4 regions of the Streptomyces sp. NPDC048417 genome follow, and region 4 is predicted to be linked to each of the others. Evidence: riboswitches for the same ligand, from Rfam matches in the RefSeq annotation. Region 4 holds a riboswitch; each other region holds the start of a gene.

Region 1 (7,489 bases), on a different contig from region 4:
CCCGGTCTGCGCGGCCTTCAGGACCGCCACCGAGCGGCCCGCCGCGCGGGCCGCGGCGGCGACGGCGGCCGCGGTGACCGTCTTGCCGACCTCGGTACCCGTCCCCGTGATCATCAGGATCGGCATGTTCATCCCTCCCGCGCGGCGGCGCACACCGCGCGCGCGATCCGTGCCACGTCCGCGTCGCCCGTGACGTACGGCGGCATCGTGTAGACCAGATCGCGGAACGGCCGCAGCCACACGCCCTCCCGCACTGCGGCGGCCGTGGCGGCCTTCATGTCCACGTCGTGGTCGAGCTGGACGACCCCGATGGCGCCCAGGACGCGGACGTCCCGTACGCCGGGGATCTCCCGGGCCGGCGCCAGGCCGTCCCGCAGGCCCGTCTCGATCCGCTTGACCTCCGCCTGCCAGTCCTGGCCCAGCAGCAGCCCGAGCGAGGCACAGGCCACCGAGGCGGCCAGTGGATTGCCCATGAACGTCGGGCCGTGGGCCAGCACCGGCACCTCGCCCCGCGAGATGCCCTCGGCCACCAGGCGCGTGCACAGGGTCGCCGCCATCGTCAGATAGCCGCCGGTCAGCGCCTTGCCCACGCACATCACATCGGGGGTGACGGCCGCGTGGTCCGCCGCGAACAGCGCGCCCGTACGGCCGAAGCCGGTCGCGATCTCGTCGAACACCAGCAGCACGTCGTGCGCGTCGCAGGCCTCGCGCAGCACCCGCAGATAGGCGGGGGAGTGGAACCGCATCCCGCCCGCGCCCTGCACCACCGGCTCCACGATCACCGCGGCGAGTTCGTGCGCGTGCTGCTCGATCAGCGACCGCAGCTGGTCGGCATACGACTCCTCGTACTCGGCCGGCGGCGCGTCCGCGAAGACCTGGCGGGGCAGCACGCCGGACCACAGCTCGTGCATCCCGCCCTCGGGGTCGCACACCGACATCGGTTGCCAGGTGTCGCCGTGGTAGCCGCCCCGCCAGGTCAGCAGGCGCTGCTTCGCGGGGCGGCCGAGGGAACGCCAGTACTGCAGGCACATCTTGACCGCGACCTCGACCGACACCGAGCCGGAGTCGGCGAGGAAGACATGCTCGAGCCCGTCCGGCGACATGTCGACAAGGAGCTTCGCCAGACGTACCGCGGGCTCGTGGGTGAGCCCGCCGAACATCACATGGCTCATCCGGCCGAGCTGGTCGCGCGCGGCCTCGTTGAGCACGGGGTGGTTGTAGCCGTGGATCGCCGACCACCAGGACGACATCCCGTCGACAAGATCGTCCGCGCCGCCGGCCAACCTCAACCGGACCCCGCTCGCCGACTCCACGACGAGCGGTTCGGCCCGGCCCGGCATCGGTCCGTACGGATGCCAGACGTGCCGCCGGTCCAGCTCCAGCAGCTCGGGGACGCTCAGGTCAGGCATTGGGCGCGAGATCCGTTCCGGCGCCCCGGCGGCGGACGGCGACCAGGTCGGTGCGCGGCTCGTTCGCCGCGACGGCGGCCGTACCGCACAGGTCGGCGCCGTCGTGCCCGCCGCAGCCCGACCCGCACCCGGCCTCCGCGTGCGACCCGCAGCCCCCGGCCGCGACGTCCGCCCGGTGCTGCGGCAGGGTGACCTCGTCGGCGCCCTCCACCACGAACCCGGCGTCGGCGATCATCTCCAGGTCGGACTGGCCGGCCTGGCCCTCGGTGGTGAGGTAGTCGCCGAGGAAGATCGAGTTGGCGAGGTGCAGCGCGAGCGGCTGCATGGTGCGCAGATGGACCTCGCGGCCGCCCGCGATGCGGACCTCGACGTCCGGGCAGACGAACCGCACCATGGCCAGGATCCGCAGACAGCGCTGCGGGGTGAGGTTCCACTCCTTGGCCAGCGGGGTGCCCTCGACCGGGATCAGGAAGTTGACCGGCACCGAGTCCGGGTCCAGCTCGCGCAGCGAGAAGACCACGTCGACCAGGTCCTCGTCGCTCTCGCCCATGCCGGCGATCAGACCGGAGCAGGCCGACAGACCCGCCGCGTGCGCCTTGTTGACGGTATCCACCCGATCGGCGTACGTGTGCGTGGTCGTGATGTCCCCGTACGTCCCCTCGGACGTGTTGAGGTTGTGGTTGTACGCGTCCGCGCCCGCCTCGCGCAGCCGCTCGGCCTGGCCGTCGGAGAGCAGTCCGAGGCAGGCGCACACCTCGACGCCCTCGTTCTGCTCCTTGATCGCCTTGATGGTGCCGGCGACCCGGTCGACGTCCCGGTCGGTCGGGCCGCGTCCGCTCGCGACCAGGCAGACCCGCTTGGCGCCCCCGGCCAGACCGGCGGCCGCCGCCTTCGAGGCCTCGTCGGGTTTCAGCCAGCTGTACTTGAGGATCCCGGTCGAGGAGCCGAGGCGCTGCGAGCAGTAGGAGCAGTCCTCAGGACACAGGCCCGACTTGAGGTTGACCAGGTAGTTGAGTTTCACGCGTCGGCCGAACCAGTGCCGGCGCACCTTGCCGGCCGCGGCCACCACATCGAGCACGTCGTCGTCGGAGGTCGCCAGTACGGCGAGCGCTTCCTCGCGGGTCGGCAGCTCGCGCCGAAGCCCCTTGTCCACCAGCGTGTTCAGCAGGTCCATGAGAGCCGATCCTCTACTACGAGGCTGCTCCGGGCCAAGGAGAGTTTGCACAACCCTGTCAGTTCGACGTGTGGGTATTGCCACACAGTGGGTGGCCGGTGGTCCCGCTAGGGTCTGTCCACTGCCTACAAATTCTCCGGAGGAGCCATGGCGTTCGGCTGGATCGACGAACAGGCGGAACTACGCCGCCGCGCCGGACTGGTACGGACCCTGCGCCCCCGTCCCGCCGACTCGCCGCTGCTGGATCTGGCGAGTAATGACTACCTGGGCCTCGCCCACCACCCGGAGGTCACCGAGGGCGCGGCCGGGGCGGCCCGGACCTGGGGCGGCGGCTCCACCGGTTCCCGGCTGGTGACCGGTACCACCGAACTCCACACCGAGCTGGAGCGCGAGCTGGCCGAATTCTGCGGGTTCGAGGCGGCCCTGGTCTTCTCCTCCGGCTACGCCGCCAACCTCGCCGCCGTCACCACTCTCGGCCCGCACGGCTCCCTGATCGTCTCCGACGCCCTCAACCACGCCTCCCTGATCGACGGCTGCCGGCTGGCCCGGGGCGCCACCCAGGTCGTCGGACACGCCGACCCGGACGCCGTACGCAAGGCGCTCGGCACCCATGAGGGACCCGCGGTCGTCGTCTCCGACACGGTGTTCTCGGTGGACGGCGACGCGGCCCCGCTGGCCGCCCTGGCCGCGGCCTGCCGGGAGCGCGGCGCCGGGCTGCTCGTGGACGACGCCCACGGGCTCGGGGTCCTCGGGGACGGCGGGCGGGGCGCGCCGTACGCGGCCGGGCTGTCGGGCGCCGAGGACGTGGTGGTCACGGCGACCCTGTCCAAGTCGCTGGGCAGCCAGGGCGGGGCCGTGCTCGGCCCGGCCCGGGTGATCGACCATCTGGTGAACGCGGCCCGGACCTTCATCTTCGACACCGGCCTGGCCCCTGCCGCGGCGGGGGCGGCCCTGGCGGCGCTACGGCTGCTGCGCCGTGAGCCCGGACGCGCGGTGCGGGCCCGTGAGGTGGCCGCGGAGCTGCACGCGCGGCTGACCGCCGCGGGTCTGGAAGCGGTGCGTCCGGACGCCGCGGTGGTCTCCGTGCGGGCCTCGTCCCCGGAGGGGGCCGTGCGGTGGGCGGCCGACTGCCGTACGGCAGGCCTGGCCGTGGGGTGTTTCCGTCCGCCGTCCGTGCCGGACGGCATCTCACGGCTCAGGCTGACCGCCCGAGCGGACCTCTCCGGGGCCGAGATCGAACGCGCTGTACAGGTGATCGGTGAGACACGACCATGAGTCGGCGTGACACGGCCGGGCCTTGTCCGAATGCGGATATGGAGTCGGTTACGGGCTGATCAGCCGGTGAGCGCCGACACGAACCCCGCCCAGCTCCCGGGGGAGAAGAGCAGCGCGGGTCCGGCCGGATCCTTGGAGTCGCGCACGGCGAGCAGTCCGGTCAGCCGACCGGAGCGCGGCCGTGCCGTCTCCACACAGTTGTTCGCTCCGGTGCTGTAGCTGCTGCGCAGCCACCGCAGTCCGTGCAGATCAGCACTTGAAGGTACGTTCCGAGGCAGTGCAGTCATGGTGCCTCCTTACGCGCCGTCACCTATCCCGGCGATGTAATCCAACGAGTCCTCGGGCGAAAGGGCGTGGATCTGAAGGGTGTTGAAGGCCTCCGCGTAGGCCTGGAGGTCTTCTTTCCGTTCGAGGTAGAGGCTACTCGTCAACTGGTCGAGAACAACCACATCCAGATCAGAAGTGCTCGGAAATGAGAAGATTACGAAAGGCCCGGTGATGCCGATATGGGCTCCGGCCGAGAACGGCAACACCTGGAGCCGTACCTGGGGCAGCCGGGCCGCCTCCACCAGCCGCTCCAGCTGTCTGGCCATCACGCCGGGCCCGCCGACCTCCCGGCGCAGCACCGCCTCGTCCAGCACCGCGCTCAGCTCCAGCGGCGGATGGTTGCGCAGCACGTCCTGCCTGGCCAGACGCACCTTGACGAGAGCGTCCAGGGCCTCGTCGTCGAGCCCGTCGACGGCCGCCCGGGTCACGGCACGCGCGTACTCGGGGGTCTGCAGCAGCCCCGGTACGACCGAGGTCTCCAGCGTGCGCATCGCGCTGGCCTGCGACTCCAGGCTGATGAAATCCCGGTAGGTGGGCGGCAGCACCCCACGATAGGCGTGCCACCAGTGGTGCCGCCCGGCGGTGTCCTCCGACCCCGCCAACACCAGCAGCAACTCGCGCAGTTGCCCCTCGATCACGCCGTAGGCGTCGAGGAGTAACCGCACATCGGCCGGTTTCACACCGCTGGCGCCGGTCTCGATCCGGCTCACTTTCGACTGATGCCAGCCCACCAGACGGGCGGCCTCACCGCTCGTGAGGCCGGCGCCGGTGCGCAGTGTGCGCAGTTCGGCGCCCAGTTTCCGGCGGCGTACCGCGGGACCGTTCTGCATGGGCTACTCCTTACTCCTCCCGAGCCGCCCAAATACGCTCTGGGGTAGCAGAGTTCACCGCATCGAGCGACAGATATATGCATATCTTGGTGGATCGCTCCCCTGGCTGCCCTGGTAATGGCAGTCTGACGAAGAAGCACCAGTCCGGGACCGTACTCGAACCATCCGCGCCGTGTCGGGCTCCGGTCCCGTGGGAAAGGGACGACGTCGCCATGGCAGACCACCTGGAAGCATCCGTCACTCTGCCGAGCGATCCCGCCTCGGTCTCCGCGGCCCGCTCCTATGTGCTGGGCACGCTCGCGGAATGGGGGCTGCCACCGGAGACGGAGACCGCGGACACCATCCGCCTCATCGTCTCAGAACTCGCCACCAACGCGGTGCAGCACACCTTCGGACAGTCACCCACCTTCACGGTGGGCCTCGTCCTCGACCGTGACGAACAGCTGCGCATCGGCGTCACGGACAGCCATCCGCGCTTCCCCAAGAGACTCCCAGCCGCGGTCCAGCAGGACAACGGGCGCGGCATGGTCATCATCCGCTGGCTCACCGCGGAGTGCGGCGGCAAGCTCCGGGTGCGTCCCACCCGGGAGGGCGGCAAGACCGTCTTCATCGAACTGCCCTGGGCGATCCCGGCCGGCACGGTCACCGCCGCCGGCCAGCAGGAACCGTAGCCCCGAGTTCCCGCCGGCCGGCCGCAGGGTGGGTCAGCTGACCCGGCCGTACCAGACGCTTCGCGTCCAGATCTTCTGGAGCTTCACCACGTCCCCGGTCTTCGGGGCGTGCCAGATCCTTCCCTTCCCGGCGTAGATGCCGACGTGGTACACGCTGGAACCCGAGTGGAAGAAGACCAGGTCCCCGGCCTTGCGGTTGCCGGCCGAGATGTGACGGGTCTTGTTGTACTGCTGGGCCGCCGTACGCGGGAGCTTCTTGCCCGCCTTCTTGAACGAGTACAGCGTGAGCCCGGAGCAGTCGAACCGGTTCGGTCCGGTGGCACCCCAACTGTAGGGCGAGCCCTTCTTCGAGGCCGCGATCCGAAGTGCTTTCGTCCCCATCGTGGCGGCCGAGGCGTCGGAGGCGACACCGGGGATCACGATGGAGCCGCCCACGGCGGCGATGGTGAGCGCCGAGGCCGTGCCGGCCCGCGCCATCAGCGACGGGACACGATTGAGCGCAGTCATGCGCAACCCTTCGTCAGCCGCCTGTGAAGGATGACCTGTCGGATTCGGGCTGGCGAAGTTGCCCGGCCGCGTTGCCACGGCTTCACCCCAAGGGCTGCGCGGGCCGGTCATGGTGCGACCGTTCCGGCGACCCGTCGTGCTTGGGTCCTCCACTCCTGCCGATCCACTTCCGTCGACCGGTCATCCGGGCGGCGGCAGGACTCGGCGTCCGCCCGGATCGCCCCGCCGTTGTGGCGGGGGCTTGTCGTCAGACAGGGATCTTCACTCACGCCTGTCCGAAAATCCCAACGGAACCGTGGATTTGTGGGGTTACTCACCACCCACCCGTTCGGGTGGACGGCGCTGTGTTCGATTAGTCGTCAACTGGCCGACGTAGCCCCGGACCTGCACCGGAGCCCTCCGTGGGCACCTTTGAGCACGCACCTTGAGCGGCTCCGGCGGTCAGGTAAAACCACGCCATCCTCCGCCGAACGGCGGTAACCCCTTTGGGTCGTTTCAACTCCGGCCCGGTCGGCCGGTGGACGCGTCGCACCGGACTTCGCCGGGCGTCACCGTACGCAGTCGGGCGGGAGTGCGACGCGCGCGGTCCGGCGCTCGCCGTCGAGCACCCGCAACGCCCGTGCCAGCGTGTCCCCGTGAAGCTCCGTCTCGCCCCGTCGATGCATCAGGGCGAGTGCGTCGCGCAGCTCGGACGCCGCGCGCACCAGCGCCTGCGCGGCGCGCAGCCCACGATAGGTGTCCTCGTTCTGCGCCGGGTTGATACGGCCCAGCAGGTCGACCACGTCCAGGTAACGGTCGATCAACTCGCCCTCGGCGCGGGTCAGCGCGGGCAGCGGCGGCAGCTCGGGTGGCAGCATCGGCCGCTCACCCCGCGTCCGGCAGGCCGAGCGAGGTCCTGCGGCTGGGCACGATCCGGTCCACCAGCCCGTACGCCAGCGCCGCCTGCGCGTCCAGCGTCAGATCCCGCTCCAGGTCCTGGTGGACCTGGGCCGGTGCCCGCCCGGTGTGCCGGACGAGCATCTCCTCGAGCAACGTGCGGATCCGCTCCAACTCCGCCGCCTGGATGACCAGATCACTCGGCTGGCCCTGTACCGGCTGCGGCAGCGACGGCTGCTGGAGCACGATGCGCGCACCCGGCAGCACGGACCGCTTGCCCGGCGTGCCCGCCGCGAGCAGCACCGCGGCCGACGCCCCGGCCTGCCCCAGGCAGATCGTCTCCACGTCACAGGTGACGTACTGGAGGGTGTCGTAGATCGCGGCCATCGCGCTGAACGAGCCGCCCGGCGAGTTGATGTA
Region 2 (7,489 bases), on a different contig from region 4:
CAGACGGTCTATCTCGTCGGCGACGAACTGCGCCTCGTCGTGCTCGGTGTCGGCGACGTAGCCGGTGATCTGGGCGCCCGCGCCCGCGTTGGTCCACAGGTTCTTCGGGCGGCGGGACTCGTTGCGCTCGATGACCGCGTTGGCGGCGGAGAGGATCGTCTGCGTGGAGCGGTAGTTCTGCTCCAGGAGGATCGTCGTCGCGTTCGGGTAGTCCTCCTCGAACTGGAGGATGTTGCGGATCGTCGCGCCCCGGAAGGCGTAGATCGACTGGTCGGCGTCGCCCACCACGCACAGTTCGGCGGGCGGGAGGTCCTGCTCGCCCGGCGGTACGTCCTCCGCGTGCGCGCCGGTGCCGACCAGTTCGCGCACGAGCGCGTACTGGGCGTGGTTGGTGTCCTGGTACTCGTCGACCAGGACGTGCCGGAAGCGGCGGCGGTAGTGCTCGGCGACGTCCGGGAAGGCGCGCAGCAGGTTGACCGTCGTCATGATCAGGTCGTCGAAGTCGAGGGCGTTCGCCTCGCGCAGCCGCGACTGGTACATGGCGTAGGCCTGGGCGAGGGTCTTCTCGAAGCCGTCGCTCGCCCGGGCGGCGAAGTCCTCCTCGTCGACCAGCTCGTTCTTGAGGTTGCTGACCTGGGCGCTGAAGGACTTCGGCGGGAAGCGCTTGGGGTCGAGGTCCAGGTCCCGGCAGACCAGGGCCATCAGGCGCTTGGAGTCGGCGGCGTCGTAGATCGAGAAGGAGGAGGTGAAGCCGAGCTTCTTGCTCTCCCTGCGCAGGATCCGCACACACGCGCTGTGGAAGGTCATCACCCACATCGCGTTCGCGCGCGGGCCGACGAGGTGCTCGACGCGCTCCTTCATCTCGCCCGCGGCCTTGTTGGTGAAGGTGATCGCGAGGATCTGCCCCGGGTGCACCTGGCGCGCGCCGAGCAGGTGGGCGATGCGGTGGGTGAGCACGCGCGTCTTGCCGGAACCGGCGCCGGCCACGATCAGCAGCGGGGAGCCGGCGTGCACGACGGCCGCGCGCTGGTTCTCGTTCAGCCCCTCCAGGAGCGCGGCCGGGTCCAGGGCCGGGCGGGCGGCGCCGTCGCGGTAGTAGGCGTCCCGGTCCGGGGGCGCGTCGAACTGCCCGCCGAACAGATCGTCCGGAACCGGTTCCGGTACGTGCTCGTCCTCGGGCGGCGGCGGGGGTTCCTCCTCGTGGCCGCGCGGGGGCTGGAGGCTCGCCAGGAAGCTGTCGTCAAAGAGGCTGCTCATCGCTCTCCGAGTCTAGGGCGCCCCACTGACAACCGGCCCCCACCCCGGAAAGTCACCCCGGTCACCCGCCAGAATCGGCCCCTCACGGTCAGCGATCACACGCCGTGAGCACGGGTGTGCCCGTCAGCCGAGAGCGCGGACCGCTCGACCGCACCGGACAAGTAGCCCCATACCATCCCCGATCAACCGATCCTATCGAGCCGCAACACGAAGGTCACGAAAATGTATCGGGCATATCGCACATCAAACTTCACACAGAGCACACGAGTTGGCTAGCGTGCCGAGCAGGCCGTACGACCTCCACCGGCGAACGTCGCCGGGCCGCACGGCCTCCGCCGAATCCAGGGTGCCGCCGCGCATCCGGAACCGGGGACCCACACCGACACTTGGGGTGAATCGGTCCCGACCTCCCAGCGGGGAACGGACCATAGGGCAACCCTTCCGAACCACCCGCCCGAACCCGACAGCTAACTCGGTAGGCGGAGCACGGAAGGAGTCGCCCCCGTTGGCGTCGCACCGCAAGTCACGTCCGTCCGCAACGCGCGTAGCAGGCATACGCACCCCCGCCCTGGCCACCGCCGCCCTCACCTCCGTGGCGCTGCTCTCCCAGACGGCCAACGCCGCGCCCTCCGAGGACGGCAAGCCCAGCCTGGAGGAGGTCGAGAAGAAGGTCGACGCCCTCTACCGGCAGGCCGAGTCGGCGACCGAGAAGTACAACGCGGCCAAGGAGAAGACCGGCAAGCAGCGCAAGCAGGTCGACACCCTGCTCGACGACGTCGCCGAGCGCACGGACCGGCTCAACAAGGCGCGTGAGGAACTGGGGTCGTTCGCCGCGGCCCAGTACCGGACCGGGGCCAGTGCGCCCGACACGGCGACCTTCCTGCTCGCGGACAGTCCTCAGGACTACTTCGACCAGACGCAACTGATGAACCGGCTGACCTCGCGCCAGAAGGACGCGGTCGACGACTACACCACGCAGCAGTCCGCGACCATGGTGAAGCGGCAGGCGGCAGCCGAGAGCCTGGAGACGCTCACCGAGACCCAGGACGACCTCAAGACCGCCAAGACCACCGTCCAGACGAAGCTGGCCTCCGCGCGGGAGCTGCTGTCGCAGCTGACGGCCCAGGAGAAGGCGCGGCTGGCGGAGATCGAGCAGAAGCAGCAGGCGGAAGCGGCACGCAAGGCGGCGGAGCTCGCGAAGCAGCAGGCGGCGGCCGCGAAGCAGGAGGCGTCGTCTTCGTCGACGTCGACCTCCGGCGGCTCCTCCTCGTCGTCCTCCTCCGACTCCTCCTACGGGACGAAGGCCGCCAAGGCGATCGCCTTCGCCCGCGCGCAGGTCGGCAAGCCGTACGTCTGGGGGGCCACCGGCCCCGGCTCCTACGACTGCTCCGGCCTCTCCCAGGCCGCCTGGAAGGCCGCGGGCGTCTCCCTGCCGCGCACCACCTACGACCAGGTGAACGCCGGCACCACCGTCTCCCTGGCCGACGCCCAGCCCGGCGACCTGGTCTTCTTCTACGACGATGTCAGCCACGTCGGCATCTACATCGGCAACGGCATGATGATCCACGCCCCAAAGCCCGGCGCGTACGTCCGGGAGGAGTCGATCTACTACGGGGGCGAGTCGATCATCCACAGCGTGGTGCGACCGGCCTGAGGGGCGCGGGCGCCCCAGGGGGGCGCCCGCCATGGCGCGGGCGCGGAGCGCGTGTGGTGAGGGCCGGGCCCACTCGGACACCCACACGCGTGAGCCTGCGCATGTCCGCCCCGCGCCACACGCGCACCCCAACCCCTCACACGCCCCGGCCCACTCCCCCGCCCCCGGCCGCGTTACGACGTACGCCGCTGGGCGACGGTGTTCCCGATGGGGATGACGGCCGCGGCGACGCTGTCGGTCGCGGCCGCCGTCGACGTCCCGTGGTGAAGTGGCCGGGGCGGGTACTGGTGTGGGTCGCGGTGGCGGCCTGGCTGGCGGTGGCCGCCGGCGCGGTGGCGGTCACCCGCGCCGCCCTCGGGAAGACTTCTTGAGGATCACGTCCACAGCACGGCGATGAAGATGTTCACCATGGTCAGCAGACCCACCAGACCGAAGGCGCCCTTCTCCACCTTCTCGTCGTCCCGTTTCACGTAGACGAGCCCGAGGATCACGATCAGCAGCGCGAGCTTCACGCCGATCTTGACGGTGTTGACGTGGTGGTCGTCGGCCTCGTTGAGGCCGACCAGGATCACACCGGTCGCGAGCATGGTGAACGCGCCGTGCAGCATCCCGGGGACGAACCGGGCCGTGCCCTGGCCCATCGCCTTCATCTGGGTGAGGAAACCGCCGAGGAGCGCGGCGATGCCGATGATGTGCAGACCGACGAAGAGATGGATGAGTACGCCCATGGCCCGGAGCCTAATCAGGGTCCCCCGGAGCACCGGGCACCGGCCCCCTCCCCCCGGCGCCACCCGCCGCCACGGCCTCGCATATATGCACCCCATAGCACCCCGCGCGCCCCGCGCGCCCCGGAACCGCCGCTTCGGTCATCCCGCCCCGTGAAGCCGACGGCTCCGGACCGGAATCCCGGTCACATACCGTCGGGTAACGATCCGGTCACACCAATTCCGTGCATCGCGTTACCAGGCCGACACACTCCGGCCTAGCGTCCTCCCCCAGGTGGCCGACTCCCCACCGCCGCCCGGGCCAGGGGCGGCAGTCGGACACCACCGCCGAGAAAGTCCGGCGGCGGCCCGCTCCCCTGTGCGGGCCGCCGCCGGACGCGCAATCCGCACCCCCGCGGCCGTATGCGCCCTCCCCCTGGCGTGCGTACGGACGACACGGCGGTCGTACGAAAGGACGTGACCAGTCCAGGTGGCAGCGCACCGCAAGCCCCGACAGCGCTCGCTCAGCGGCAATACGGCCCGCACGGCCGCCACCCTCGCCCTGGCGGGCGCGGCCACCGCGACGGGCTTCGAAGGGACCGGACACGCCGAGCCGCAACTGACACCGGCGCAGGTGAAGACCAAGGTGGACCAGCTGTACCAGGAGGCCGAGGCGGCCACCGAGAAGTACGACGGGACGAAGGAGAAGGCCGACACGGCCCAGCGGCGGGTCAAGGCGCTCCAGGACGAGACCGCCCGCAAGCAGGAGAAGCTCAACTCCGCGCGGGACGCCCTCGGTCTGGCAGCGGCCGCGCAGTACCGCGACGGCGGTATCGATCCGGCCTGGCAAGTGGCGCTCTCCAGCGATCCCGACCGCTACCTGGACAACGCCGCGTTCGCCGAGCGGGCCGGTGCCGCGCAGGCAGGCGCGGTGGCGCGGGTGCGCCGGCAGCTGCGGGAGATCGAGCAGTTGCGCGGCGCGGCGCACGTCGAGCTGGCCTCGCTGCGGTCCCAGCAGGCCGAGCTGAAGCAGCAGAAGACCACGGTCACCGGCAAGCTCGACGAGGCCCGGCGGCTGCTGGACCGGCTCTCGCCCCAGCAGCGGGCTGCGGTCACGGCGGACGGCGCTTCTTCACGCGCGTCCCGCTCGGCCACCGAGGGCCGCGCCGCCCTGGCCCCGGGCGGCGCCACGGCCTCCGACTCCCGTGCCGCGGCCGCCGTGGCGTACGCCTACTCCAAGCTCGGCAGCCCCTACATCTGGGGCGCGACCGGCCCCAACGCCTTCGACTGCTCGGGACTCGCCCAGGCCGCCTACCGCTCCGCGGGCGTCTCCATCCCCCGCACCACCTACGCCCAGATCAACGCCGGCCGCCGCGTCTCCCGCTCCGAACTCCAGCCGGGCGACCTGGTGTTCTTCTACTCGGGCATCAGCCACGTCGGCATCTACATCGGAAACGGCCAGATGATCCACGCCCCCAATCCGTCGGCCCCGGTGCGAATCGCCCCCATCGACGAGATGCCGTTCGCCGGTGCGACGCGGGTCGTGTGAACCCCGTCGGGCCGGGCTCGCGGGCATCCGCACCACCCCGGCGCCGCCTCAGACCAGGCGGCGCGCGGTCGCCCAGCGGGTCAGCTCATGCCGGTTCGACAGTTGCAGCTTCCGCAGCACCGCCGACACATGGGACTCGACCGTCTTGACGGAGATGAACAGCTGCTTGGCGATCTCCTTGTAGGCGTAGCCGCGTGCGATCAGACGCAGGACCTCGCGCTCGCGCTGGGTGAGGCGGTCGAGGTCCTCGTCGACCGGCGGGGCGTCGGTGGACGCGAAGGCGTCCAGCACGAACCCGGCCAGCCGCGGGGAGAAGACGGCGTCGCCCTCCTGCACCCGGAAGATCGAGTCGACCAAGTCGGTGCCGGTGATCGTCTTGGTGACGTAGCCGCGGGCGCCGCCGCGGATCACGCCGATCACGTCCTCGGCGGCGTCCGACACGGACAGCGCGAGGAAACGCACCGGCCGTTCGGCGTCCGCCGTCAACGGGGCGCACCGGCGCAGCACTTCGACCCCGCCGCCACCCGGCAGGTGCACATCGAGGAGGACCACCTCTGGCCGGGTCGCGGTGATCACCGAGACCGCCTGGTCGACGTCGGCGGCCTCGCCGACCACCTCGACACCGGTCTGCTCGGTCTGGCCGATCTCGGCCTGGACACCGGTACGGAACATCCGGTGGTCGTCGACGAGGACCACGCGCACCCGACGCCCGGCCTTCTCCGTGCCTTCCGCCGGGCCGTTCGCCTCGGTCGCGTCGCTCATGACGTCTTCTCCGCCCTCTCCATCTCCAGTTCGACCTCCGTGCCGCCGCCCGGCACGGACCGCAGCCGTGCCGTGCCGCCGTGCCGCTCCATACGGCCGATGATCGATTCTCTGACACCCATGCGGTCGGCGGGTATCGAGTCGAGGTCGAAGCCGGGACCGCGGTCGCGGACGGACACGAAGACCGTCCTGCCCTCGACTTCGGCATAGACCTGGACGGCGCCGCCGTCGCCACCGTACTTGGCGGCGTTGACCATCGCCTCGCGCGCGGCCTGCATCTGCGCGCCCGTCCGCTCGTCGAGCGGGCAGTCGCCGACCACCACGACCTCGATGGGGACGCCGTGCTTGTCCTCGACCTCCGCGGCGTTGCGCCGGACCGCCTCGGCGAGGGTGGCGGGCTCGTCGGCCTCCTCCTTGCCGCTGCCCTCGGGCTTGTAGAGCCAGGTGCGCAGGTCACGCTCCTGGGCGCGGGCGAGGCGGCGCACCTCGTTCGCGTTCTCCGCGTTGCGCTGGATCAGGGTCAGGGTGTGCAGCACGGAGTCGTGGACATGGGCGGCGACCTCGGCCCGCTCCTGGGCACGGATACGCATCAGCCGCTCCTCGGAGAGGTCCTGGGTCATCCGCACGAGATACGGCCCGGCGAGCAGCGTGATGCCGACGAGCACGGCGAGCGAGGCCTGGAGCACCGCCCCGATGTGCGCGGCGGAGCCCTGCATGACGAAGACGCCCGAGACGCCCGCGGTGACGAGCAGGACGCCGACGCCCGCGCGCAGCAGCGAGAGCGTGCGGCGCCGGCTGCCGACCTCGACCCACCGGGCCCGGCGGGCGTTGTCCGCCTGGCGCCAGACGAGCGCCACGCCGGCGGCGACCAGGACCGCGGGCAGGAGATAGGCCTTGGCGCCGCTGGTGAGGTTGACGCTGCCCACGAACACCATGGACACGACGACCATGAGGAGCAGCGCGACGATCTGGCCTCTGTCGGGTCTGCGGGCGACGAGTCTGCGGCGGCCGTCCGCCGAGGTCTCGGTGGTGACCAGCGAAGGCGGCTTCTGGCCGCCGACGCCGCCGAGGCCGAGGGGTACGAAGAACCAGAACGCGGCATACAGCAGTGCGCCCAGGCCGTTGGCCATGAACAGGCCGACGAAGACGAGCCGCACCCAGACGACGGGCAGGCCGAGATGCCCGGCGAGGCCCCGCGCCACCCCACCGAGCCAACGGCCGTCGCTGCTGCGGTAGAGCTTGCGCGGCGGCCGCGGGTCGTCGAGGGGCGCTGCTGCGGCTTCCGGCATGCCATCGATGTTCACACGCCGGAAGTCCCCGGGGCATCAGGGTCGGCCCCCGAGACTCCCCTGATCTTCGGATTCCCCGCGCCGAGTGCCCGGACTTCCGGCGGCGAGCGGCCGTGTCCGTCGCCGAGGCGCGGTTCGAACGCGTCCCGGTCCGGCCTCGGGGCCGATTTCAGGGTTCGGCCAGGGTCATCCCGACTGCCGTTGCGGCGGCTCGGCCGTCACCATTGACTCATGACTGATCACGAGCACGCCGCGACGGGTCCGGGACCCGGCC
Region 3 (7,489 bases), on a different contig from region 4:
CCGGGAGGCGCCGAGCGGCTCCAGGAGCAGGCGCATCTCCAGCAGGTCGGCGGCCTCCTGCTCGGTCGGTTCCGCGACGCACGCGCCCGCGTGCCGGCGCGTCACCACGAAGCCCTCGGCCTCCAGGGTGCGCAGGGCCTCGCGGACGGGGACGCGCGAGACGCCGTAGCGACGGGCCAGGAGTTCCTCGGTGAGCCGGCTGCCGCGCTCGTAGACACCCGCGACGATGTCGTCCCGGATCGCTGTGCATACCGAGTGCGCCGGAATACGCATGTCCGACCTCCGCCTTAATCCCCGTGAAACGCCGCCGAGTGGCGTCCGTTCCGTGACTCTATTGCAATGGGCGGGAATTTCCGACGGCGGCCCTGAATCCATGCATATTTTTTGGACACCGGGGTCACGAAAACGACGAAAGCCCCGGCTCGGGGGGCCGGGGCTTCGGGACTGCCGCCCTGTGGCGTCACGTGTTCATCGTCGGGGGCGCGCGGTCGGAGATATGTGGTGCGCCCGCGCGGAAACCTTCATGCGGCGCTCGGGGCGGAGGCGCACACGCCAGGGGGCTCGCGCGAGAGGTGCACGCCGGGGTCGCGCGGGAGCGGTGCACGCAGGGTGCTCGGAGAACGCACACGCCGTGGTGACATGCTCGCGCGCCCCGCGCCCCGCGCCCCGCGCCCCGCGCCCCGCGCCCCCGCGCCCCCGCGAGGGCTGCGCGGGGCGTGCGCGCCGTAACCCGCGCGGGGCGTGCGCGCGGTATTCGCGCGCCGAGCGTGCGCGCCGTGGTCGGTCAGACGTTCACGCCGTGCTTGCGGAGGTAGGCGACCGGGTCGACGTCCGAGCCGTACTCCGGGGTCGTGCGGGCCTCGAAGTGGAGGTGGGGGCCGGTCACGTTGCCGGTCGCGCCGGAGAGGCCGATCTGCTGGCCCGGGGTGACCTTCTGGCCCACCGAGACGCCGATCGACGACAGGTGGCCGTACTGGGTGTACATGCCGTCGGCCATCTTGATGACGATCTGGTTGCCGTAGGACCCGCCCCAGCCGGTGGAGACGACCGTACCGGTGCCGACGGCGTGCACCACCGTGCCGGTGGCGGCGTGGAAGTCGATGCCGGTGTGGGCGCCGGAGGACCACAGGGAGCCGCCGGTCTTGTAGCCGGTGGAGACGTACGAGTCGGAGATCGGCGCGACGAAGGCGTTGAGGCGCTTGCGCTCCGCCTCCCGCGCGGCGCGTACCTCGGCCTCGCGCTCCTTCTTGGCCTTCTCCACGGCCTTCTTGCGCGCGGCCTCCTCGGCCGCCTTGCGCTCGGCGGCGGCCTGCTGCGCGGCGGCCTGGGCGTCGATCTGGTCGGCGACCGAGTCGCTGACGGTGATGACCGGGGTGAGGCCGGTCTGCTCGACGGAGTTCTCGGCGGCGAGCGCCGGGGCGGCCGAGACGGTGCCGATGACACCCGTGGTGGTGAGGGCCGCGATGCCGGCGGCCTGCGCGGTGGTGCGCTTCACCCGGCCGGGACGACGGTGCTTCCCGGAGGCGCACATGAACGCCATGTAGAGGCTGGTCCTTTCCTTCCCTCTCGCCTACCGGGTTAGCTGACGGGTTCGGAGCAGGAAGGTCTCCTACGGGCCCCCTCGCGGCTCGCGCGGGCGCCCGATTCACCCCAGGGACTGCGTGGGTCCCCGGCTCCCCTGGCTCGCGCCGTACGGGGACTCGGCGATGGCTGTCCGGTGCCGCGGGCGCGGCGCACTGCCTGACGAACAGCCCGGAAGAACCTACGAGGACGTCCTCGCAATGCTCAAACGGATCACGTCTTTTGTCGCGCATCCCACAGGGCAGACAGGCAACCTCCGCCCTAATTCGGACATTCGGCGGCCCTGGTGACGCACCAGTCACCAGGGCCGCTTCACGCGCGCGTGCCGCTCGTCCGGACGCGCTGGTTGCTTCGCCGCTCGCTTCGCTCGGCTTGCTCCGCCTACTCCGCGGCGACGACCGTCACTTCGCCGATGCCGAGGGCCTCGACGGGCTCCTTGATCTGCGCCGCGTCGCCGACGAGGACGGTCACCAGGTGGTCGACCGGGAAGGCGTTCACGACCGCCGCGGTGGCCTCCACGGTGCCGGTGGCGGCCAGTTGCCGGTAGAGCGTGGCCTGGAAGTCGTCGGGCAGATGCTGCTCGACCTGGTCGGCCAGGGTGCCGGCGACGGCCGCCGCCGTCTCGTACTTGAGCGGTGCCACGCCGACGAGGTTCTGCACGGCGACGTCGCGCTCGGCGTCCGTGAGTCCCCCGGAGGCGAGGGTGCGCAGCACCGTCCACAGGTCGTCGAGCGCCGGGCCGGTGTTCGGGGTGTCCACGGAGCCGCTGATGGCGAGCATCGCGGCGCCGCTGCCGTCGGGGGCGGACCGCAGGACCTGCCCGAAGGCACGGACGCCGTAGGTGTAGCCCTTCTCCTCGCGCAGGACGCGGTCCAGGCGCGAGGTGAGGGTGCCGCCCAGGCAGTAGGTGCCAAGTACCTGGGCGGGCCAGACGCGGTCATGCCGGTCCGCACCGACGCGGCCGATGAGCAGTTGCGTCTGGACCGCTCCGGGGCGGTCCACGATGACGACACGGCCGGTGTCGTCGGCGGAGACCGGGGGCACGGGCCGGGGCTGGGCGGTGGAGCCGCGCCAGGCACCCAGGGTGTCGCCGAGCAGCTCGTCCAGGTCGATGCCGGTCAGGTCGCCGACGACGACCGCGGTGGCAGTGGCGGGCCGCACATGCCGGTCGTAGAACGCGCGTACGGCGGCCGCGTCGATCTTCTCTACGGTGTCCTCGGTGCCCTGGCGCGGACGGGACATCCGCGTGGTCGAGGGGAACAGTTCCTTGTAGAGCTGCTTGGCGGCCCGGCGGCTGGGGTTGGCCAGCTCGTGCGGGATCTCGTCGAGGCGGTTGCGGACCAGCCGCTCGACCTCGCTGTCGGCGAAGGCGGGTGCCCTGAGCGCGTCGGAGAGCAGCCCGACTCCCTTGCTCAGGCGGGAGGCGGGGACCTCCAGGCTGAGCCGGACGCCGGGGTGGTCGGCGTGTGCGTCGAGGGTGGCGCCGGCCCGCTCCAGCTCGGCGGCGTACTCCTCGGCGGAGTGCTTGTCGGTGCCCTCGGAGAAGGCGCGCGCCATGATCGTGGCGACGCCGTCCAGGCCGGCCGGCTCAGCGTCCAGGGGCGCGTCCAGGAGCACCTCGACGGCGACGACCTGTTGGCCGGGGCGGTGGCAGCGCAGCACGGTCAGGCCGTTGTCCAGGGTGCCGCGCTCGGGTGCCGGGAAGGCCCAGGGCCGGGCGTCGCCCGCTTGGGGCCGGGGGTGGAATTCCATGGTGGCGAGCTCGGTCACTTGGCCGTCTCCTCGTCGTCGTGCTCGGCGGTTGCGGCCTCGACCGTGGCCTCGGCCTCGGGGTCCTCGGGTACGTCGGCGTCCTCGACCGCCTCCGGGGACTTGGGCTCGTAGACGAGCACCGCGCGGTTGTCGGGCCGCAGCCGGGCCTTGGCGACCTCCTGGACCTCCTGCGGGGTCACCGCGAGGACGCGCTGGACGGCGGTCAGGGCGAGCTGCGGGTCACCGAACAGGACGGCGAACCGGCACAGTTCGTCCGCGCGGCCGGCGACGGTGCCCAGCCGGTCCAGCCACTCGCGCTCCAACTGGGCCTGGGCGCGCTCCATCTCCTCGGGCGTGGGGCCCTCCTCGGCGAACCGGGCGAGCTCCTCGTCGATGGCGGCCTCGATGACCGGCACCTCGACGTCACCGGAGGTCTTCACGTCCAGCCAGCCCAGGGAGGGTGCGCCGGCGAGCCGCAGCAGGCCGAAGCCGGCGGCGACGGCCGTACGGTCGCGCCGTACGAGGCGGTTGTAGAGGCGGGAGGACTCGCCGCCGCCGAGGACGGTGAGGGCCAGGTCGGCCGCGTCGGACACGCGCGTGCCGTCCTCCGGAAGCCGGTAGGCGGCCATCAACGCGCGCGCGGGCACCTCCTCCACGACGACCTCGCGCAGCTGCTCGCCCATGATGTCGGGCAGCGAACCGTCGCGCGGGGCGGGCTTGCCGTCGTGCGCCTGGATGGAGCCGAAGTACTTCTCGATCCAGGCAAGGGTCTGCTGGGGGTCGATGTCGCCGACCACCGAGAGCACCGCGTTGTTGGGCGCGTAGTAGGTGCGGAAGAACGCCCGCGCGTCCTCCAGGGTGGCCGCGTCCAGGTCAGCCATCGAGCCGATCGGCGTGTGGTGGTAGGGGTGGCCCTCCGGGTAGGCGAGCGCGGTCAGCTTCTCGAAGGCGGTGCCGTAGGGGACGTTGTCGTAGCGCTGGCGGCGCTCGTTCTTGACGACGTCCCGCTGGTTCTCCATGGACTCGTCGTCCAGGGCGGCGAGCAGGGAGCCCATGCGGTCGGCCTCCAGCCAGAGGGCGAGCTCCAGCTGGTGGGCGGGCATGGTCTCGAAGTAGTTGGTTCGCTCGAAGCTGGTGGTGCCGTTGAGCGAGCCGCCGGCGCCCTGGACGAACTCGAAGTGTCCGTTGCCCTTCACCTGGGCGGAGCCCTGGAACATCAAGTGCTCGAAAAGGTGAGCCAGGCCGGTACGTCCCTTGACTTCGTGCCGGGAGCCGACGTCGTACCAGAGGCAGACCGCCGCGACCGGGGTCAGGTGGTCCTCGGAGAGCACCACGCGCAGACCGTTGGCCAAGCGGTGCTCGGTCGCTGTCAGGCCTCCGGAGCCTGTCTCGGCCGTGGTCGTGTGACCCATGGGCATGTACGTCCCTTCACTCGCGTCACTCACTCGCGGAAGCGGTCTCGAACCGCGGTTTTCCTGCCGGTCCTGCCACTGTATGCAAGCGTGCCGGGACCCGGCGAAGTTCCCGCACCGCGTACGCCCACAGCGGATCGCGTAGCCTGCGTCCGACCCGCTCCCGAACGCCTCCGAGGCACCGGGGCGGGCCGCGGAGACCGGGGCCTGGCCCGGGTTGTCGGTGCCGCGGTCCACAATGGTCAGCGTCAGATCCCGTTCACGCATGAGCAAGGAGCCGGCAGCGATGGCCCGCCGCAGCACGAAGACCCCGCCGCCCGACGACTCGTACGAGGAGAGGATCCTCGACATCGACGTCGTGGACGAGATGCGCGGCTCCTACCTCGAGTACGCGTACTCGGTCATCTACTCGCGCGCCCTGCCGGACGCCCGCGACGGCCTGAAGCCGGTGCACCGCCGCATCGTCTACCAGATGAACGAGATGGGTGTGCGCCCCGACCGCGCCTATGTGAAGTGCGCGCGCGTGGTCGGCGAGGTCATGGGCAAGCTGCACCCGCACGGCGACGCGTCGATCTACGACGCGCTGGTGCGCATGGCCCAGCCGTTCTCGATGCGCGTCCCGCTGGTCGACGGCCACGGCAACTTCGGCTCGCTGGGCAACGACGACCCGCCGGCCGCCATGCGGTACACCGAGTGCCGGATGGCCGAGGCGACCAGCCTGATGACCGAGTCGATCGACGAGGACACGGTCGACTTCGCGCCCAACTACGACGGCCAGGAGCAGGAGCCGGTGGCACTGCCCGCCGCCTTCCCGAACCTGCTGGTCAACGGCTCGTCGGGGATCGCGGTCGGCATGGCGACGAACATGCCGCCGCACAACCTCGGCGAGGTGATCTCGGCCGCCCGCCATCTGATCCGGTATCCGAACGCGGACCTGGACACGCTGATGAAGCACGTCCCGGGCCCCGATCTGCCGACCGGCGGCCGGATCGTCGGCCTGGAGGGTGTCCGGGACGCCTACGAGACAGGCCGCGGCACCTTCAAGATCCGGGCCACGGTGGCGGTGGAGACGGTCACGGCCCGCCGCAAGGGCCTGGTCATCACCGAACTGCCCTTCACGGTCGGCCCCGAGAAGGTCATCGCCAAGATCAAGGACCTGGTCAACTCCAAGAAGCTGCAGGGCATCGCCGACGTCAAGGACCTCACCGACCGCGAGCACGGGCTGCGTCTGGTCGTCGAGATCAAGAACGGCTTCGTGCCGGAGGCGGTCCTGGAGCAGCTCTACAAGCTGACGCCGATGGAGGAGTCCTTCGGCATCAACAACGTCGCCCTGGTGGACGGCCAGCCGCTCACCCTGGGCCTGAAGGAACTGCTCGAGGTCTACCTCGACCACCGCTTCAACGTGGTCCGCCGCCGCAGCGAGTTCCGCCGCACCAAGCGCCGCGACCGCCTCCACCTGGTCGAGGGTCTGCTCACGGCCCTGGTCGACATCGACGAGGTCATCCGGCTGATCCGCTCCAGCGACAACAGCGCGCAGGCCAAGGAGCGCCTGATGGAGCGCTTCTCGCTGTCGGAGATCCAGACCCAGTACATCCTGGACACGCCGCTCCGCCGGCTGACCAGGTACGACCGCATCGAGCTGGACGCGGAGAAGGACAAGCTCACCACGGAGATCGCCGAGCTGACCCGGATCCTGGAGTCGGACGCGGAGCTGCGCAAGCTGGTCTCGACCGAACTGGCCGCGGTGGCGAAGAAGTTCGGCACCGAGCGGCGCACGGTCCTGCTGGAGGCCTCGGGTGCCCCGGCGGCCTTGGTGCCGCTCCAGGTGGCCGACGACCCGTGCCGGGTGCTGCTCTCCTCGACGGGCCTGCTGGCGCGCACGACGAACGGCGAGCCGTTCCCTGAGGACGCCGACGGCAAGCGGGCCAAGCACGACGTGATCGTCTCGGCGGTCCCGGCGACCGCCCGCGGCGAGGTCGGCGCGGTGACCTCGTCCGGCCGCCTGCTCCGGGTCAACGTGGTCGACCTCCCGCAGCTCCCGGAGACGGCGACCGCCCCGACCCTCGCGGGCGGCGCACCCCTGTCCGAGTTCCTCTCCCTGGAGGACGGCGAGTCGGTGGTCTGCCTGACCACGCTGGACGAGTCCTCACCGGGTCTCGCCCTCGGCACCGAGCAGGGCGTGGTCAAGCGCGTGGTCCCCGACTACCCGTCCAACAAGGACGAGTTGGAGGTCATCACCCTCAAGGAGGGCGACCGGATCGTCGGCGCGATGGAGCTGCGCACCGGCGAGGAGGACCTGGTGTTCATCACGGACGACGCGCAGCTGCTGCGCTACCAGGCCTCCCAGGTGCGCCCGCAGGGCCGTCCGGCGGGCGGTATGGCGGGCATCAAGCTCGTGGAGGGCGCGAAGGTCATCTCCTTCACCGCGGTGGACCCGGCGGCCGACGCGGTGGTCTTCACGGTGGCCGGTTCGCGCGGCACGCTCGACGACTCGGTGCAGACGACGGCCAAGCTGACCCCGTTCGACCAGTACCCGCGCAAGGGCCGGGCGACCGGCGGGGTGCGCTGCCAGCGGTTCCTGAAGGGCGAGGACTGCCTGGCCTTCGCCTGGGCGGGGCCGGTGCCGGCCAAGGCGGCCCAGAAGAACGGCACGCCGGCGGACCTTCCGGAGGCCGACCCGCGCCGGGACGGCTCGGGAGTCTCGCTGCCGAAGACGGTGTCGGTGGTGGCGGGCCCGGTCTAGG
Region 4 (7,489 bases):
GCCGATGTCCTTGAAGCCCTCGAAGTAGCCGGTGTCACCGCTGTGGTAGATCCGGTGCCGCTCGCCCGCGACGACCCAGGACGCCCACAGGGTGTGCTGGGTGTTGCGCAGCCCCCGGCCGCAGAAGTGACGGGCGGGGGTGGCCGTCAGGGTGAGCCCGCCGACCTTGGTCTCCTCGTGCCAGTCCAGCTCGCGCAGCCGGTCGGCGGAGACGCCCCAGTGTTCGAGGTGGGCGCCGACGCCGAGCGGCACCGCGAAGAGGGTGTCCGTGCCGGCCAGCGCCTTGATGGTGGGCAGGTCGAGGTGGTCGTAGTGGTCGTGCGAGATGACCACCACGTCGACCGGGCCGAGCGCGGCCAGCGGGAGCGGCACCGGATGCAGCCGCTTGGGTCCGGCGAACGGGAACGGGGAGCAGCGCTCGCCCCAGACGGGGTCGAACAGGACGCGGTGCCCGTCGATCTCCGCGAGCACACTGGAGTGCCCCATCCATGTCACCCGCAGCCCGCTCGGGGCGGGCCGGGCGAGGTCGGCGACCGTGGTGGCGTGCACCGGGACGGTGCCCCGGGGAGCGCGGCGGGCCCGCTGCTCCTTCTCGAAGTAGATCTTCGCGAAGTCCACCATCGAGCCCGAGGGACGGGTCCGGGCGGTACCGCCGGGGTTCTGGAAGACACCGTCCTTGAAGTGCGGTGAGCCCTGGATGCGGGCCATCCGCTCGCCGCTGGGGTCCACGCCGAAGGCAGCGGGCCGCAGCACGCGGAGCCCGGAGCTCAGGGAACGCAAACGGGTCACGGTACCTCCAGTGGTGTCGCCGAGGTCCTCCATTATGGTCGGCCCCTCCGGTGGTCGGCGTTGACACCCTGCCGCCCACCTCCGGATACTGACCAACCGTTCAGTAACACCCCGCTCTTCACGAACCTCTCGGGAGCCACTATGGCCGCTCCACTGATGTCTCTCGTCTGGACCGACCACATCACCGGCCGGCAGGGTTTCCTGGTCGTCGACCGGCTGGTGCGGGGCGTGGCCAGCGGCGGTCTGCGGATGCGGCCGGGCTGCACCCTGGAGGAGGTCACCGGGCTGGCGCGCGGCATGACGATGAAGGAGGCCCTGCACTACAACCCCGAGGGCCGCTACGTCCCCCTGGGCGGCGCCAAGGGGGGCATCGACTGCGATCCGCAGGACCCGGGGTCGTACGCCCTGCTGGTCCGCTATCTGCGTGCCATGCGGCCGTATGTCGAGAGCTTCTGGACCACCGGCGAGGACCTCGGGCTCACCCAGGACCTGGTGGACCGGGCGGCCGTCGAGGCGGGGCTGGTCTCCTCGATCCAGGCCGTGTATCCGCTGCTGGACGACGAGGCGGCGGCCCGGCGACGGCTGGCGGACGCCTTCGCCATCGAGGTGGACGGGATCGGTCTCGACGAGCTGGTCGGCGGTTGCGGGGTCGCCGAGTCGGCGCTGACGGCCCTGGACCGGGCCGGGGTGCCGTACCCGGGGACGCGGGTCGCGGTGCAGGGGCTGGGCACGATGGGCGGGGCCACGGCGCGCTTCCTCGCCCGCGCGGGGCTCACGGTGGTGGCCGTCGCCGACGTCAAGGGCACGATCGCCAACCCGGCCGGCCTGGACGTCGAGGCGCTGCTGCGCGCGCGGGACGCGTACGGCACCGTCGACCGCGGGGTGCTGCGTCCCGGCGATCTCGACCTGCCGGGCGACGCCTGGCTGTCCGCCGACGCGGAGGTGCTGGTGCCGGCGGCGGTGTCGTACGCCGTCGACACGGCCAACGAGCACCTGGTCACCGCCCGCTGGATCGTGGAGGCGGCCAACATGCCGGTGCTGCCCGAGGCGGAGGAGCGGCTGGCGGCGCGCGGGGTGACCGTGCTGCCGGACGTGGTGGTCAACTCGGGTACCAACGCCTGGTGGTGGTGGACCCTGTTCGGCGACATCGGCCCGGACGCGGGCGAGGCGTTCGGCCACACCCGCCGCTCGATGCGGGTCCTGGTGGAGCTGATGCTGGATCGCGCGGAGTCCGACGGCACGACCCCGCGTGCCGCGGCCCACGCACTGGTGAGCGACCGGCTGCCGGTGATCACGGAACGGTTCGGCTGGTACCGCTGAGGTGACGGGCGCTCAGCGCCGCCCGAGCCCCACAGCGGGGACACGATCGCCGTCCCGGCCATGCGGGCAGGCTGGAAAGCACCGCGCTTACGGCTGTGCGTCGCGGGTGAGGACGACGACGTAGCGGCACTCGGCGTCCGTGGTGTTGGCGAAGATCCGCTCGGCGGGCGGGCCGAGTTCGACGGTGTCGCCGGCGTCGAGTTCATGGACCGTGTCGCCGTCGTGGAAGGTCAGACGGCCGTCGAGGACCCAGACGAGCTGTCGTACGAAGGCGAAGGCGGCGGCCGGGTAGGGCACCCGGGCTCCGGCGGGCAGGCGGATCTCGGCGATCTCCGCCGGGAAGCGCGGTCCGGTGATCTGGCGGCGCCGGTAGCCGGTGCCCGGGTCGCGCCACTCGGCCGCCTCGGCGCCGCGCCGCACTCCCGCGGTCTCGGCCATGGTCTCCTGGCCGCCTTCGGCGAGGGCGAGCAGGGACGCGACGCTCAGCTGGAACGCGGCGGACAGCTTGCCGAGGACGACGGCGGTGGGGCTGCTCTCGCCACGTTCGATCCGGCTGATCATCGCCGGGGAGACCCCGGAGGCGTCCGCGAGCTGCGCCAGGGTCCAGCGACGGCGTTCCCGCTCGGTGCGGACACGGGCCGCGATCCGTGCCGCCAAGGAGTCCGCCGACGGATCTACTATGTTGGACATGAATCCAATATACGAGAGAGGCGGGACGGTGACGATCCGCCCGGCCCGCCCCGATGACACGGAGGCCGTGCGCGCGATCCGCAACCACGCGATCGACCACTCGACGGCACTGTGGACCGAGACCCCGCAGTCTCCCGTCGAGGGAGCGGCCTGGCTCGCCGCCCATCTGGCGCGCGGCTCGGCGTTCGTGGCCGAAGTGGCGGGCGAGGTGGCCGGTTTCGCGGTGTACGGGCCGTGGCGGGAGCTGGACGGCTACCGGCACACCGTGGAGGACTCGGTCTACGTCCGCGAGGACCGGCACGGGCTAGGCATCGGCTCGGCGCTGCTGGGCGCTCTCATCACCGCGGCGCGCGCGGCCGGTCACCACGTCGTGATCGCGGGTATCGAGGCGGAGAACATCGCGTCGGTCCGGCTGCACCAGCGGTTCGGCTTCGAGCACGCCGGCACGGTCCGGGAGGTGGGCACCAAGTTCGGCCGCTGGCTGGACCTCACGCTCATGCGGCTGCCGCTGGCCTGAGGCGGCAACGCGCGCGGGGTACGACCGATTAGGGTGACCGCGTGGCGAGAGTGCGGTTGAGTGTGGCCGAGCGGCGGGAGGAACTGCTGCGGGCCGCCATCGAGCAGATCGAGGCGCGGGGCGTGGCGGCGGTCCGGATCGCCGATGTCGCCTCGTCCCTCGGGGTGAGCAACGCGCTGGTGCTGTACCACTTCTCGACGAAGGAGAAGCTGGTCGCCGCCGCCTTCGCCTACGCCGCCGAGGGCGACCTGGCGCATCTGCGCAAGCTGCTGGGCCGGGGTACGTCGGCGTCGCGCCGGCTGCGGGCGGCGGTGCGCTGGTACGCGCCGACCGGGCAGGCCAAGGGCTGGCGACTGTGGATCGAGGGCTGGGCGGTGGCACTGCGCGAGCCCGCCCTGCGGGAGGTCACCAAGAAGCTGGACCAGCAGTGGAAGGCGGCGATCGCGGAGGTCATCGCCGAAGGGGTGGCCGCCGGCGAGTTCCGGTGCCCCGACCCTTCGGCGGCAGCCCTGCGGCTGACCGCCCTGCTCGACGGGCTCGCCGTCCAGCTCACCTCGTATCCGGGCGCCCTGTCGCGTTCCAGGGCGCAGGAGTGGGTCGACGAGGCGCTGGCGCGCGAACTGGGGCTTCCCGAGGAGCGGTAAGGGACGGCTCACCAGGATGCCGCCCCTTACGCGTTCGTGCCGCCCTCAAGCCACGGAAGCGATCCGCATCTTGATGTCGTCCGGGGAGAGCGCCCCCTTGGCCGTCACGTGGTCGCCCGACGACTCGCCGCGCAGCCGTCGTCCGATCCACGGCACCAGGTACTCACGGGCCCAGTGCACGTCGTCGCGGCGGACCTCCAGGGTGCCGCGCGGCGGCAGTGGCGGCCACGGCTGGTCGGGGTCGGCCGGCACCTCGACGCCGAGCACCTGGCCGGCCCGCAGCGCCACGCGCGTGTGCCCCTCGGGAGACAGGTGCAGCCGGTCGCCGTCCCAGGCCCGCCGGTCCTGCACGGCCTTCAGGGACCACAGGTCGAGGACCGGGCAGCCGTACCGGTCGGCGACGGCCCGGACATGCCCGTTGTAGGTGGCGATCTTGCCGCGCAGATGCTTGAGGACGGGCACGCCCCGGGTGTCGAACCCGGTGGTCACCAGAACCGTGCCGACGGCCTCGGTCAGTTGGGCCACGGCCCGCTCGAACCGCTCGGCCACCTCGTCGGGATCGGTACCGGGGCGGATGATGTCGTTGCCGCCGGCGCAGAAGGAGACCAGGTCCGGGGCGAGTTCCAGGGCCTTCGGCACCTGGTCCGCCACGACCTGGTCGAGCAGTTTCCCGCGCACCGCGAGATTGGTGTAATCGAAGTCGCCCTCGGGCTGCCGGTCCGACAGCAGGACCGCGAACCGGTCCGCCCAGCCGACGAACGCCCCGTCGGGGCCGGGGTCGCCGACGCCCTCGGTGAAGCTGTCCCCCACCGCCACGTACGACCCGATCACTGATGCATTGTCACTCTTCGAATCGTCTGCCACGTCGGGCCATGATTCACCTTCGACTGTGACCTACGCGACCGTAATAAGGGGTTGACTAGCGGTGAGATAAGACACTGCTAAATACTTCACCAAGGTCGGAATAAGGTTCTGATCAGCGGTGTTGACGTGACGATCAGCTGGACCGACGCGCCGGAGGCCGGACCCGGGGATCGGGGGTCCGGCCTTCGGAGTGTGTGTCAGATCAGGGGGGTATCGGGTCAGCCGACGGCGACGCCCTTCGAGCGGAGGTAGCCGACCGGGTCGATGTCCGAGCCGTAGTCGGGGGTGGTCCGGATCTCGAAGTGGAGGTGCGGGCCGGTGACGTTGCCGGTGGCACCGGAGAGGCCGACCTGCTGGCCCGCGGTCACGGTCTGGCCGACCGAGACGGAGAGCGCGGAGAGGTGGCCGTACTGGGCGTAGTAGCCGTCGGCGAGCCTGATGACGACCTGGTTGCCGTAGGCACCGCCCCAGCCCGCCGTGACGACCGTGCCCGCGCCGACGGCCTTGACCGGGGTGCCGGTCGGGACGACGAAGTCGACGCCGGTGTGGTAGCCGCTGGACCACATGCTGCCGGCCACGTGGTAGCCCGTGCCGACAGCGCCACCGGTGACCGGGAGGGTGAAACCGGAGGCGGTCGCCGTCGACACGTCCGAGGAGGACGCCGTGTTCGAGGACGACGACGAGGAGGGGGCGGAGGACTGCGAGTCGGACTGTGCGTGGGACCGCGTCTGGGACCGGGAGTCCGAGCCCGGGGTGTCCGTCGTCGCGGCATGGCGGCCGCCGAGCGTGAGCTTGAGACCGGGGTGGATCAGCGAGGGGTTGTCGCCGACGGCCTGCCGGTTGTCGGCGTAGAGCCGGTGCCAGCCGCCGTTGACGTTGTGTTCGCGGGCGATCTTCGACAGATAGTCGCCGGGCACCACCGTGTAGATGCGGTTCGTGGAGTTTCCGGTGACGGAATCCTGAACGGCGGACTTCTGAGCGGCGGCCTTTCGTACAGCCGCCTGCTCGACGGCCGGCAGCGAATGCGTGGCCTTTTCGGAAACGGACTGCGAGGTGGCCGCGTGGGCGCCGGTGGCCCCCATGAGCGGCAGAGCCAGCGCGGCGCCACCGGTTCCGGCAACGGCCATCGAGCGGGTGAAACGCTGGGACTTGGGGCGGCGGTGCTTACCCTTCGCGGGCATGACGCATTCCTCTCCGGCGCCTGCGAGGTGAGCTGTCGGGTTCGGGCTGGAGCTGCCCGGCCACGCGGGAAGACGTGGCTACACCCCTAGCCGTCCCGGGAACCGGAACAGGCGGTCATGCCTGGTGGGTCCCCCGCTCCTGCCGGGCACGGGTAAGTGTGTGGGGACTCCGGACGGCGGCAGGATTCGGCGTTCCGTCCGGATGCGTGGCGAACGTAAGCGAGTAAGACGCGCGTAAACAAGCGGCAGTTTCCGTCTGTTCCAGTTTCGCTTGATCCGTTACGGGAATTCCCGGTCACCCTCCGTGAATGACAGCCTTCCGTGCTTTTCCAATCCCCTTGAAAAGCACCGGAATTACGTGAACATGACGCGCGACGGACGGTCACGAATATGACGCTCCTCACGCACGTCACGCCACGTCAGCTTATTCCAGACCGAGTCGCAATGAAGGCGCCAAATCGGTCAGACAGCTCAGATGTGACGTAGCCGGAGAACCGTCGCATCCAGGTCGCCGCGCAGGTCGGTGCGCAGCCCGTGGTGCAACAGAACGGCACCTCGATGCACTTCGCCCGTTTCGCGGCATTCGTACGATGCTGCCGGGTCGAGGCCCTGCAAGCGCAGCGCCGGCATCGGCTCGCCGTAGCTCTGCGCCTGGAGCCAGGCGAGGACGACGGTCTCGTCGCCCAGCGTGTACTGCACCGCACTGAGCCCGCCGGTCGGCGGCCGCAGCCGGAACTGGTCGCCGCGCTGCACCAGGGGCCGGATGTCCTTGTAGAGCTCCACCCAGCGGCCGGCCTCGGCGAGTTCCTCCTCTGTCCACTGCGAGAGGTCGCCGCCGACGCCGAGCGCCCCGGCCATGGAGCTGACGAAGCGGAAACGCAAGCTGCTGACCCGGCCGTTGAGCTGGTGGTTCGGGCTGTCGGTGACCCAGGCGGACATCACCCGGGCCGGGTGGATCTGACTGAAGCCGTGCTGGATGGCGAGCCGGTCCAGCGGGTCGGTGTTGTCGGAGGTCCACACCTCGTCGGTACGGCTCATGATGCCGAGGTCGATCCGGCCGCCACCGCCGGAGCAGGACTCGATGGCGACGTTCGGGTGGGCCGCCCGAATCCGGTCGAGCAGGGCGTACAGCCCACGGACGTGGTCGACCCACAGCCGCTGCGGATACGGCTCGCCGGGCCAGCCCGCGTCGGTGAAACACCGGTTGAAGTCCCACTTGACGTAGTCGATCGGGGCGCTGGACAGCAGGGTGTCGAGCTGCACCCAGAGGTACTCCTGGACGTCCTCACGGGCGAGGTTGAGGACGAGCTGATTGCGCAGTTCCGTCCGCTTTCGTCCGTGCTGGTACTGCACCCAGTCGGGGTGCGCGCGGTACAGGTCGCTGTCCGCGTTGACCATCTCGGGCTCGACCCAGATGCCGAACTGCATGCCGAGGGCGTGCACATAGTCCGCGAGGGGCTTGAGTCCCTTGGGGAAGCGGTCCG

What was found. Region 4 has a riboswitch for cyclic di-AMP ahead of AB0D59_RS46945 (LysM peptidoglycan-binding domain-containing M23 family metallopeptidase). Riboswitches for the same ligand answer to the same signal wherever they lie in the genome.
Positions count from the first base shown of each region.
Region 1: linked by a shared signal. The riboswitch ahead of AB0D59_RS07495 (C40 family peptidase) and the one ahead of AB0D59_RS46945 (LysM peptidoglycan-binding domain-containing M23 family metallopeptidase) in region 4 are both predicted to bind cyclic di-AMP.
Region 2: linked by a shared signal. The riboswitch ahead of AB0D59_RS09690 (NlpC/P60 family protein) and the one ahead of AB0D59_RS46945 (LysM peptidoglycan-binding domain-containing M23 family metallopeptidase) in region 4 are both predicted to bind cyclic di-AMP.
Region 3: linked by a shared signal. The riboswitch ahead of AB0D59_RS42645 (M23 family metallopeptidase) and the one ahead of AB0D59_RS46945 (LysM peptidoglycan-binding domain-containing M23 family metallopeptidase) in region 4 are both predicted to bind cyclic di-AMP.

Region 1 is NZ_JBEZKI010000004.1:99,045-106,533, forward strand. It holds gene bioD (dethiobiotin synthase) at 1-126, opposite strand, end outside; gene AB0D59_RS07465 (adenosylmethionine--8-amino-7-oxononanoate transaminase) at 129-1,409, opposite strand; gene bioB (biotin synthase BioB) at 1,402-2,583, opposite strand; gene AB0D59_RS07475 (8-amino-7-oxononanoate synthase) at 2,731-3,858, shown strand; gene AB0D59_RS07480 (DUF397 domain-containing protein) at 3,918-4,145, opposite strand; gene AB0D59_RS07485 (helix-turn-helix transcriptional regulator) at 4,155-5,015, opposite strand; gene AB0D59_RS07490 (ATP-binding protein) at 5,228-5,686, shown strand; gene AB0D59_RS07495 (C40 family peptidase) at 5,720-6,193, opposite strand; cyclic di-AMP (ydaO/yuaA leader) riboswitch at 6,197-6,410, opposite strand; gene AB0D59_RS07500 (hypothetical protein) at 6,742-7,050, opposite strand; gene AB0D59_RS07505 (ATP-dependent Clp protease proteolytic subunit) at 7,058-7,489, opposite strand, start outside.
Region 2 is NZ_JBEZKI010000005.1:123,903-131,391, reverse strand. It holds gene pcrA (DNA helicase PcrA) at 1-1,257, opposite strand, end outside; cyclic di-AMP (ydaO/yuaA leader) riboswitch at 1,581-1,754, shown strand; gene AB0D59_RS09690 (NlpC/P60 family protein) at 1,763-2,911, shown strand; partial or broken gene AB0D59_RS09685 (hypothetical protein) at 3,074-3,282, shown strand; gene AB0D59_RS09680 (hypothetical protein) at 3,286-3,639, opposite strand; gene AB0D59_RS09675 (NlpC/P60 family protein) at 4,106-5,164, shown strand; gene AB0D59_RS09670 (response regulator transcription factor) at 5,213-5,926, opposite strand; gene AB0D59_RS09665 (PspC domain-containing protein) at 5,923-7,215, opposite strand; gene AB0D59_RS09660 (PspC domain-containing protein) at 7,447-7,489, shown strand, end outside.
Region 3 is NZ_JBEZKI010000038.1:18,771-26,259, reverse strand. It holds gene AB0D59_RS42650 (GntR family transcriptional regulator) at 1-273, opposite strand, end outside; gene AB0D59_RS42645 (M23 family metallopeptidase) at 785-1,540, opposite strand; cyclic di-AMP (ydaO/yuaA leader) riboswitch at 1,553-1,716, opposite strand; gene AB0D59_RS42640 (pitrilysin family protein) at 1,963-3,351, opposite strand; gene AB0D59_RS42635 (pitrilysin family protein) at 3,348-4,751, opposite strand; gene AB0D59_RS42630 (DNA topoisomerase IV subunit A) at 5,032-7,488, shown strand; gene AB0D59_RS42625 (GTP-binding protein) at 7,485-7,489, opposite strand, start outside.
Region 4 is NZ_JBEZKI010000048.1:28,700-36,188, forward strand. It holds gene AB0D59_RS46915 (MBL fold metallo-hydrolase) at 1-789, opposite strand, end outside; gene AB0D59_RS46920 (Glu/Leu/Phe/Val dehydrogenase dimerization domain-containing protein) at 931-2,109, shown strand; gene AB0D59_RS46925 (XRE family transcriptional regulator) at 2,197-2,799, opposite strand; gene AB0D59_RS46930 (N-acetyltransferase family protein) at 2,798-3,316, shown strand; gene AB0D59_RS46935 (TetR family transcriptional regulator C-terminal domain-containing protein) at 3,358-3,960, shown strand; gene AB0D59_RS46940 (SGNH/GDSL hydrolase family protein) at 4,006-4,791, opposite strand; gene AB0D59_RS46945 (LysM peptidoglycan-binding domain-containing M23 family metallopeptidase) at 5,043-6,005, opposite strand; cyclic di-AMP (ydaO/yuaA leader) riboswitch at 6,010-6,170, opposite strand; gene AB0D59_RS46950 (alpha-galactosidase) at 6,477-7,489, opposite strand, start outside.